Regions from separate parts of the Paraburkholderia sp. JHI2823 genome, predicted to be linked through region 1. Evidence: predicted binding sites of a transcription regulator. Region 1 holds the regulator's gene; the other holds the start of a gene.

Region 1 (5,174 bases):
TGGTGTTGTAGTAAGTGAAGCCCCCGGTCACGGCCCGCAACTCGCCTATGGCGCCTTCCTCGATCAAAGCCCGCACCTTCAGCCACTGCGGATGCGTGCGAACCATAAAGGCTTCCTGGACGTACCGGCCGCTCTTGTCGCGCGCGGCGATGAGACGCTCGGCCTGTTGCGCGTCCAGCCCAACCGGTTTTTCACACAACACGTGCTTGCCCGCTTCGACGGCCTTGATCGTCCATTCCATATGGAGATGATTGGGCAACGGTATATAGACCGCGTCGATTTCCGGGTCTGCCAGCAGCGCTTCGTAGCTGCCGTACGCGTGCGCGAGACCATACTTCGCAGCGGCTTCCCGGGCCTTTTCCTCTGAACGCGAAGCAATCGCTTTTACGCGGCACTTCGGTGCGCTGTGCATGGGCACGACGACCTTGTCGTTGATTTTCGAAGTGCCCAGGATACCCCAGACGATTTCATCCTTTGCCATGACGTTCCCTATCGATTCGATGACGTGAATTCCGGAATGGACTGAAAAACGAGCGCACGACAAGCAATGGCCAACGCTCGACCGGTGGAGTCTACACCCGGGGGAAAACCATGATCGCCTCGTCATCGGGCGGACCGCGTAACAACTGACTACAACTGATGGGTAGTTGAAAGCACAACGTCATCAGAGATTCGCCTTCGCCCGACACAGTGCTCAGGTTGTGCGCAGCTCCCTCGCAATTCCCCGCAACGTTCCCTACAACGCAATTCAAAAACGAGGTAAAACATGGAGAATACGACCCGGTGGTCACGGATAGGCGCAGTCGTTGGAGCGAGTGCTCTCGCGCTCGCGGGCGTACAGTCGACGGCGTACGCAGGCGACATGAAGGACGTGAAGCACGTCCTGCTGATCAGCTTCGACGGCCTGCACGAGCAGGATGTCGCCCGCTGCATCGGCAGCAACAGCTGCCCCAACCTCGCATTGCTCGCCAAATCGGGCGTCACCTACACGAACGCGCACACGCCCCATCTGTCCGATTCGTTCCCCGGTCTCGCGGCGCTCGTGACGGGCGGCTCGCCCAGGAGCGCGGGTCTCTTCTATGACGTCTCATATGACCGGACGCTCTACGCTCCGCTCGATTCGAAGTGTGCCGGCCCGCAAGGCTGGAACGTCGTGTTCGACGAAACGACCGGCATCGACGCGCAGAACGGCGGCGCGCTGGTCCACCTCGACGGCGGCGGCGCATTCAATCCGCAAGCCATTCCGTATGCGAAGATCAACGGCGTCTGCACGCCCGTGTACCCGCACAATTACATCAAGACCAACACGGTCTTCGAAGTGATCAAGCAGAATCTGCACGGCTCGCACACGGCGTGGGCCGACAAGCACGCGTGGGGCTATGACTGGGTCAACGGGCCGTCCGGCAAGGGCGTGGACGATCTCGCGCGCACCGAGATCAACTCGATCGATCCGAAGACCAACTCGGACTATACGGACGTCTACACGCATACCGAGGTCTTCGACAACCTCCACGTGCAGGCGCTGATCAACCAGATCGACGGCCTCGATTCGACGGGCAAGACGAGCGCGCCCGTGCCCACGTTGTTCGGCACGAACTTCCAGACGCTCAGCGTCGCGCAGAAGGCGACGGTCGCGAAGCAAGGCGGGTACCTCGACGCCGACTTCACGCCAGGCCCGCAGGTCGCTGCGGCGATCACGTACCTCGACAACTCGCTCGGGCGCGTGGTCACGGAGTTGAAGCAGCGCAATCTTTATGCCTCGACGCTCATCATCGTGACGGCCAAGCACGGCCAGTCGCCGACCGATCATACGAAGCTGGTGAAGAACGGCGATACGCTGACGGCGCTGCTGGAGGCTAACAATTATCTGGATCCGAACGGCAACTTCGGTCAGAACAATACGAAGACGGGCAGCCTGAACGACGGCACGGGCCTTTCTGGCACCGGCATGGTGCAGACCGACGACGTCGGCCTGATCTGGCTGCGCGACCAGAGCCAGAAAGATGCGGTCGTGAAGACGCTGAAGGCCAACCTGGGCTGCAACGCGCCGGGCATCTGCGCGGACGGCCCGCAAGCGTACATCCTCACCGGCGACCGTCTCGCGGACTGGTTCGGCAATCCTTCGAACGGCCGCACGCCCGATATCGTCGTGCAGCCGAACCCGGGTGTGATCTATACGTCGAGCAAGAAGAAGGATGAAGAGCACGGCGGCAACGCGCCCGACGACAGCCATCTGGGTCTCGTCGTGTCGTTCCCGGGCCTCAAGCACGCCGGCCGCACCGACGACCACTACGTGTTCACGACCCAGGTCGCGCCGACGATCCTGAGCGCGCTCGACCTCGATCCGCGTCTGCTGCACGCGGTGCAGGTCGAAGGCACGCATCGTCTGCCGGGTCTTGGCCTCGACGACGACAAGTAAATCGTTAGCAATCGGCAGCGGCAGTCATCGGGCGTTCGATGGCTGTCGCGCCGCCGGTCCCGCTCAGACCGTCTGCAGCCCTTCGATATCGCAGATGCGAATCAGCTTGCCCTGCGCATCGATCAACCCGCGCTTCTGGAAGCGCGACAGAATCCGGCTGACCGTTTCGAGCGTGATGCCGAGATAGCTGCCCATGTCTTCGCGCGACATGCGCAGGCGGAACTCCGCCTGCGAATAGCCGCGCTGCCAGTTGCGCGACGAGACGTCGAGCAGGAACGCGGCCACGCGCTCTTCGGCGCTGAGCGAGCCCAACACCATCATCTGCGAAGCTTCCTGATTGAACTGGTCGCCCATGAGCCGATGCAGCCGGTCCTGCATCGTGCCGCTTTCGCGGCAAAGCGTCTTGAGCGCGGCGTAGGGCAGCGTGCAGATCGAACTGTCTTCGAGCGCGACCGCGCTGAACGCATGGACGTCGTTGGCAATGCCGTCGAGCCCCAGCGCATCGCCCGCGAGACGCAGTCCCGTGATCTGCTCGCGGCCGTCACGGTTGACGATGAACGTCTTGAGCGAGCCGGAGCGCACGGCGTAGAGATTGTCGAAGCGGTCGCCCGAGCGGTAGAGCGCTTCCCCGCGGCGCACCTTGCGCGCGCCGCAGATCAGGGCCTCGAGCTTGGGAAGCTCTTCCGCCGGCAAGCCTTGCGGCATGCAAAGATGGCGCATTGAGCACCCCGAGCAGCGCGCACTGGGCTGCGTAGCCCCGAGAGGAGCACGACTGCTTTGGCGCACGACGATAGCGGATCCTGCGACGGGTGACAGCATCGGACGACTCCTTCGTTAGCTTATTTTGAAGATTTCGACGCATTGTCACACCATGCGCGTGCGTCAATGTGGTGGCAAAATGCCGCGCACCTGAACCGCGAGCGCTTGCGCCTTGTCACGTAACGGTTTCGCCGGCTATCTCGCCCGCTTGCGCAAACGCAAGCGACGCAAAAACAACACCGCCGATGCACGACCCGCGCGCGCGCTGAAGGTCACTCGGCGCATTGTTCGGCACGGTCCGGTCCGACTGCGGATTTTCCCGAACGAGTTGACTTCGCCGGTATCGCCGGCGCTGCTCCATCCGCAATTTCTTCCGCTGTTGCCGGCCGTCCACATCCGTTGACCGGTCATTTCGACTGTCATGTTAAGCGACGAAAGGCGTGAACGTTGCATTTGGCACCCCCTCGCATTCTGCAGACCATCCGTCAGCTGGTGGACTTCGCATCGATCGCGCCGCACGCACTCATATTCGGCTGGCAGGAAGCAAATCAGGTACTAGAATGCATGGATGCAGGTGAAGCGAAGGCGGTCTGTTCGATCGAAACATTCAGCGGTCGATGTTTCGAGTTCGTCATTGGAGGGTTCCTCATGACGTGCCTGAACGAAAAGATTGTCGGTGCAGCCTTTCTTATGCTGAGCGGTTACGCTTACGCTCAGAGCACCTTCATGAGCGCTCCCGAAACCATGACGCTCGCCAATATCGCGCCGATGCCCATGGAGGTCGTTCCTTCACTGCCAGAACCTCAGGTGTATCTGCACCGTTACGAACTGGAATATCAACAGAATCAGGAAAAGCCGTTTTACGCGCAATTGGAGAATTTTTATAGCGCGCCAATCGCACACGACAAATACCATTACGAGTTCACGAAGTCCGCACACGGCAGCGGGTATGGTGAGCCGCAGGCCGCGCTGCCGTCTTCCGGCTATCTGCACATCGGCCCTTCCACAGCGCCGCAAATTTCGATTCTTCAGGTGCCCGACAGCACGTTGAACATCGGCGCGCAGCCTCAACGCAGGCTCTCGCTCACCATGGACCAATGGGTGTTTTCCGCCACTGCGCGAGTCGCCATTCTTCATTCGCACAGCACTGGCGCGACAGTCACCGTTCGGCGCAGTTTCTAATCGAGCGCGCGAGTTCCGGGCACACATTCGGCCGCGCCTTCAAAGCATTGGCAAGTTCGGAGATCCCGCAGATAAGAATTCGGACTTGGCGTGAGCCGGTATTTCGCACCTGCTTACGTGGTTCGCTCTTCTGCGGCCATTCGGGAACGGGCCATGCTACAGCCATCCCGACCGAACCCAGCCCTGCCCGATGAATCCGCACCATACGCACGATAGGCCCGATACGACCACTACGTCCGATAAGCCCGTCATCATCGAAACCACGCTGCCCGCGCGCCTCGACCGCCTGCCGTGGGGGCGCTTTCATGTGCTCATCGTCGCGGCGTTGGGCGTCACGTGGCTCCTCGACGGCCTCGAAGTCACGCTGGCCGGTGCGGTGGCGAGCGCGTTGAAAACGAGCCCGGTTCTGCATCTGGACAATGCGCAGGTGGGCCTCGTGGGCAGCGCCTATATCGCGGGCGCGGTGTGCGGCGCACTCGGCTTTGGCTGGCTCACGGACCGGCTCGGCCGCCGCAAGCTCTTCTTCATCACGCTGGCCGTCTATCTGCTCGCCACCGCGGCCACGGCGTTCTCCTGGAGCTTCGCGAGTTTCCTGGTCTTTCGTCTGATCACCGGCGCTGGCATAGGCGGCGAGTACGCGGCCATCAATTCGACGATCCAGGAGTTCACGCCCGCTCGCGTGCGCGGCTGGACCGACCTCTGCATCAACGGCACGTTCTGGGTCGGCGCGGGCGTTGGGGCGGCGGGCTCGCTCGTGCTGCTCGACCCGCATCTGCTGCCCGCCGACTGGGGCTGGCGCGTGTGCTTTTTCATC
Region 2 (5,174 bases), on a different contig from region 1:
CTGCTGCTCGTCTCGCTGTGCGCCGCGACGCTCGGCTATCTGAGCCTGTGTGTGGTGCGCGACTACCGGTGGCTGCTTCTCGTTGGCATCGCGTTCATCGGCGCGGGCGGATGCGCGATGTCGCTCGTGTTCTCGTTCAGCCGCGCGGCGCTGCCCGCGCGCGACGACGCGGAGCGCACCTTCGCGAGCGCGACCTTGCGCACCATCCTTTCCGCGGCGTGGGTGTTCGGGCCTGCGGTCGGCGCGCTCGTGCTCGCGGCCACGGGCTTCTATGGGCTCTTCCTGTTCGCGGCGGCGAGCTTCGCGGCGTGCGGCACCATCGTCTGGCGCATGCGCGAGCCGCGCTCCGACGAGCACGCCACCCAGCATTTGATGGCGCGCCCGAGCGCCGGCGACGTCGCGCAGCAGAGGGGCGAGGAGCGCGCGGCGCAGTACGAGGGCCAGCCGCTCACCCAGGCCGAGGTGCAGCCGGGCGCGCCGCGCGATCGGGCATCGCTCGCGGGGCCTGCGAATGCGGCGGCGGCGAAGGCGAAGGCGGCGCGAGCGCCCGCAGCGGAGGGCTCGCAGAAAGACATCATGCGCGCGATCGTTGCGCTGACACTCATCGGTCTCGCCGCCAACGCGACGATGATCGTGCTGCCGCTCTTCATCGTTCACGGCCTGCAAGGCACGAGCATCGACGTTTCGATCATGCTCGGCCTCGGCGCGTTCATGGAGATACCGATGATGCTCGCGCTCGGCGCGCGCGCTTCCATGCTCGACAAGCAATGGTGGCTGGCCGCGTGCGCCGTGGTGCATGCGGTCTACTTCGTCTCGATGTCACTGGCGCCCGGGGTTCACGCGCTGATTCCGATGCAGATCCTCAACGCGTTCGTGGTGGCCGTCACCTCGTGTCTCGGCATGACCTTCGTGCAGGACCTGATGCCCGCATCGCCGGGGCGGGCGACGGCGCTTTTTTTCAACGCGGCGCGGCTCGGTTCGATCCTGTCCGGGGTGCTCTCGGGCCTGCTCGTGCAGGCGTTCGGTTATCGCGGCACGTTTGTTTTTTGCGGCGTGCTCGCGCTTTGCGCGCTCGTGTTGTTTGCCGTGCCCGGCGAGCAATACCCGAAGATGGCGCGCGCGGCGCGGCGTTATCTGCGCGAGCGGATCTCGCCTTCGCGCAGCAAGGAAAGCACTCTTCCAGCCAAAGGACTTAATGAAGGGGACACAAGACGCTAAAGTCCCGGCCGTGCGTGTTCCAGTCGTCTGGCGCGACGTGAGAGTTGACCCCGGCCCCATGAGGGCCGGGTTTTTTTTGCGTCGCGCGAGGGGCGTGGGCGCGCGCCGTGGCCTACGCGACAGGCCACATTTCAATGCATAAGTCATTGAACCGAAAGAAACAAGTAAGGTATTATTCGGGCCGCGCAGCGTGACAGCCTGCCGCGCGTCATGGCGCCCCAAATGGGAAAAGCGCTGTTGATGCGATCAAAAATCGGCTGTAGCAGCCCGTGTGTTGTTTTTTCTCCTGGTGCGTTTTGAAATAAAAACAATGACTTGTGTCAGTCTTCGATCCGGCCCGTGTTGTTGCGCTGCAAAACTTCCGTATTCCGTTTACCCTCGTTAACCCTTGAACGTGTGTTGCATTTCGCCTCATAGCTGACAAATACATTACAGCCAGCCAGGTTCGATTTTCACCCCGCGTCAATCTTTCAAGTTGCTTGCGCACCTGATCGTGCGCCGTGGAAGCCATTTGCTCCGCATTTTTGAGGTCCTGTTGAAATGCAATCCGTTCCATTCCTGAGTCTGGCGATCTGGATTCCCATCCTGTTCGGCGTGGCCGTGCTGCGCCTCGGGTCGGATCGTCATCCGCAGCGTGCCCGCTGGCTGTCGCTCATTGGCGCCGTCGTCGGTCTGCTGCTGACCCTCCCGCTCATCTCCGGCTTCGACAACCATCAGGCCGGCATGCAGTTCGTCGAGTTCCGCGAATGGCTGCCTGAGTTCGGCGTGGCGTGGCGACTCGGTGTCGACGGCATTTCGATGTGGCTCGTGGTGCTCACCGCGTTCACGACGCTCGTGATCGTGGTCGCGTCGTGGGAGTCCATCACGGTGCGCGTCGCCCAGTACTTCGGCGCGTTCCTGATTCTTTCGGGTCTGATGGTCGGCACGTTCGCGGCGACCGACGGCATGCTGTTCTTCGTGTTCTTCGAAGCCACGCTGATTCCGCTATACCTGCTGATCGGCGCGTGGGGCAATGCCCGCCGCACTTACGCCGCGGTCAAGTTCTTCTTCTTCTCGCTCGCCGGCTCGCTGCTGATGCTGGTGTCGATGCTGTACCTCTACAGCCAGTCGCACACGTTCGACATGTCCGCGTGGCACGGCCTCACGCTCGGCTTCATTCCGCAGATTCTCGTGTTCATCGGTTTCTTCGCGGCCTTCGCCGTGAAGGTGCCGATGTGGCCGTTCCATACCTGGCTGCCCGACGTCCACCTCGAAGCGCCGACCGGCGCCACCGTCATGCTGGCCATGCTGAAGCTGGGCGGCTACGGCTTCCTGCGCTTCACGCTGCCGATCACGCCCGACGCCGCGCACTTCTTCGCCCCGGCGATCATCACGCTCTCGCTCGTGGCCGTGGTCTATTCGAGCCTGCTCGCGCTCGCGCAGACCGACATGACCAAGCTGCTCGCGTACTCGACGGTCGCCCACATGGGCCTCGTCACGCTGGGCCTCTTCCTCTTCAACCAGATCGGCACCGAGGGCGCGATCGTCCAGATGATCTCGTACGGCTTCGTCTCGGGCGCGATGCTGCTCTCGATCGGCGTGCTGTTCGACCGCACGAAGACGCGCACGATCTCGGCCTATGGCGGTGTCGTCAACGTGATGCCGCGCTACGCGGCGTTCATGATGCTGTTCTGCATGGCCAACCTCGGCCTGCCGGGCACGTCGGGCTTCGTGGGCGAGTTCATGGTCATCATGGGCGCGATCCGCGTGAACTTCTGGGTCGGCGCGATCGCCGCGACGACCGTCATTCTGAGCGCTGCGTACACCCTGTGGATGTACAAGCGCGTGATCTTTGGCGCTGTGGCGAACAAGGGCGTGGCAAAGCTGGCCGACATCGGCCGCCGCGAAACGCTGATCTTCGCTTCGCTCGCAGCGTTCGTGCTGGCAATCGGCCTCTATCCGAAGCCGATGACCGACGCGATCGAGCTCTCGGCGGCGAACCTCGTCACCCAGGCCGGCCGCAGCAAGCAACCTGTCGACGATGCGGCGCCTGCTGACGCAGTGCGCGCGGGCACGGACGTTCGTGCCGCGCAGCCGCACTCGCCGACTTGATCAAAGAAGATTGACAACGCAACCAGCGCGCCGTACCGCCCCAAGGCGGTACGGCGCGCTGCTGCGTGGAAGGGTTTTCGAATTTTGAAATTCGAGAAGTAGCCGCGGCGGGCCGCTGTCAAGAGCAGAGTGGGGCGCGATGTGCGTGTGTTTCCGAGGCGCGACAAACCTCGCGAACACATGCGGCAAAGTGTCTCGATCTGCTTTTGACAAAGGTCATTTTCCACATTCATTGATTGCGAAATATCAAAGCGGCTGTATGATGCGGACGCGCTTCCTTTGTCGGATGTCAGGGGATGTGTCCGGAACTATTCAATGAATGAAATTCAGGCAAACGTGATGAAAAGAACGACCTTTCAAAGGTTACTGCTTCCCGTAAGCGCCGGATTGGCCTTGTGTCTTTCCGGATGCAACATGGAGCTCCTCGACCCCAAAGGAAGTGTGGGCGTGGCGGAAAAGTCGCTGATCGCGACTTCCACCTGGGCCATGCTGATTGTTGTGATCCCCGTGATCGTCCTGACGCTGTGGTTCGCGTTCCACTATCGGGCGTCGAACCGTAGCGCCACCTATGCGCCGAAGTGGTCGCACTCGACGGCGATCGAAGTCGTCGTCTGGACCATCCCGACGCTGATCATTCTGTTCCTCGGCGTGCTCACGTGGAACACCACGCACGAGCTCGACCCCTACAAGCCGCTCGAATCGAACGTCAAGCCGATCAACGTCGAAGTGGTCGCGCTCGACTGGAAGTGGCTCTTCATCTACCCCGATCTCGGCATCGCGACGGTGAACCAGCTGGCCGTGCCCGTTGGCACGCCGGTGAATTTCAGCATCACGTCGGACTCGGTGATGAACTCGTTCTTCATCCCGCAGCTTGGCACGCAGGTCTACGCGATGGCTGGCATGCAGACGCGTCTGCACCTGATCGCCGACCACGCTGGCGACTACGCCGGCCTCTCGGCGAACTTCAGCGGCAAGGGCTTCTCGGACATGAAGTTCCGCACCCTCGCCACGAGCCAGCAAGACTTCGACGCGTGGGTCCAGAAGGTGAAGGCTTCGCAGACGCAGCTTTCCATGGATCAGTACGCGACGGTCGCCAAGCCGAGCGAGAAGGCTCCGGTTGAATACTTCTCGACGGTCGACCCGAAGCTCTTCAACAACATCATCGCGAAGTACAACAACGGCCACGTCACGAATTTCAGTGACCCGTCGTGCGTGACCAAGGGGTAAAGGCATGTTCGGAAAACTTACACTGGATGCGATTCCGTACCACGAGCCAATTATCGTGGTCACGGCGCTCGCCATGGCGCTGGGCGGGGCAGCCCTGCTCGGCGCGATCACTTACCTGGGTAAGTGGAAATATCTCTGGACGGAGTGGCTGACGAGCGTCGACCACAAGCGTCTGGGCGTGATGTACATCATCCTCGCGCTCGTCATGCTGCTGCGCGGCTTCGCCGACGCGATCATGATGCGCACCCAGCTCGCACTCGCGTACAACGCGCCGGGCTATCTGCCGCCGCATCACTATGACCAGATCTTCACGGCACACGGCGTGATCATGATCTTCTTCATGGCGATGGCTTTCATGGTGGGCCTGTTCAACATCATCGTGCCGCTGCAGATCGGCGCGCGTGACGTTGCGTTCCCGTTCCTGAACAACCTGTCGTTCTGGATGACGGCCGTCGGCGCGGCGCTGATGATGATCTCGCTCGTCGTCGGTGAGTTCGCGATGACGGGCTGGCTCGCGTATCCGCCGCTCTCGGAGCTGGCGTACAGTCCGGGCGTCGGCGTCGACTATTACCTGTGGGCACTGCAGATTTCGGGCGTGGGTACGCTGCTGACCGGCGTGAACTTCTTCGTCACGATCA

Evidence for each region. The regulator FNR, encoded in region 1, switches genes on or off when oxygen is low (the NO sensors DNR and NnrR bind a similar motif). The targets are predictions, from matches to a motif close to TTGATNNNNATCAA.
Region 2: a site for FNR is predicted at 3,516-3,529, ahead of cyoA (ubiquinol oxidase subunit II). Genes of this name have one in related genera too.

Annotation. Positions count from the first base shown of each region.
Region 1 is NZ_JAYMRY010000007.1:104,781-109,954, forward strand. It holds gene VSR34_RS10740 (Gfo/Idh/MocA family oxidoreductase) at 1-481, opposite strand, end outside; gene VSR34_RS10745 (alkaline phosphatase family protein) at 767-2,419, shown strand; gene fnr (fumarate/nitrate reduction transcriptional regulator Fnr) at 2,483-3,238, opposite strand; gene VSR34_RS10755 (hypothetical protein) at 3,626-4,360, shown strand; gene VSR34_RS10760 (MFS transporter) at 4,551-5,174, shown strand, end outside.
Region 2 is NZ_JAYMRY010000010.1:58,317-63,490, reverse strand. It holds gene VSR34_RS13750 (sugar efflux transporter) at 1-1,218, shown strand, start outside; gene VSR34_RS13745 (NADH-quinone oxidoreductase subunit M) at 1,759-3,309, shown strand; gene cyoA (ubiquinol oxidase subunit II) at 3,649-4,536, shown strand; gene cyoB (cytochrome o ubiquinol oxidase subunit I) at 4,541-5,174, shown strand, end outside.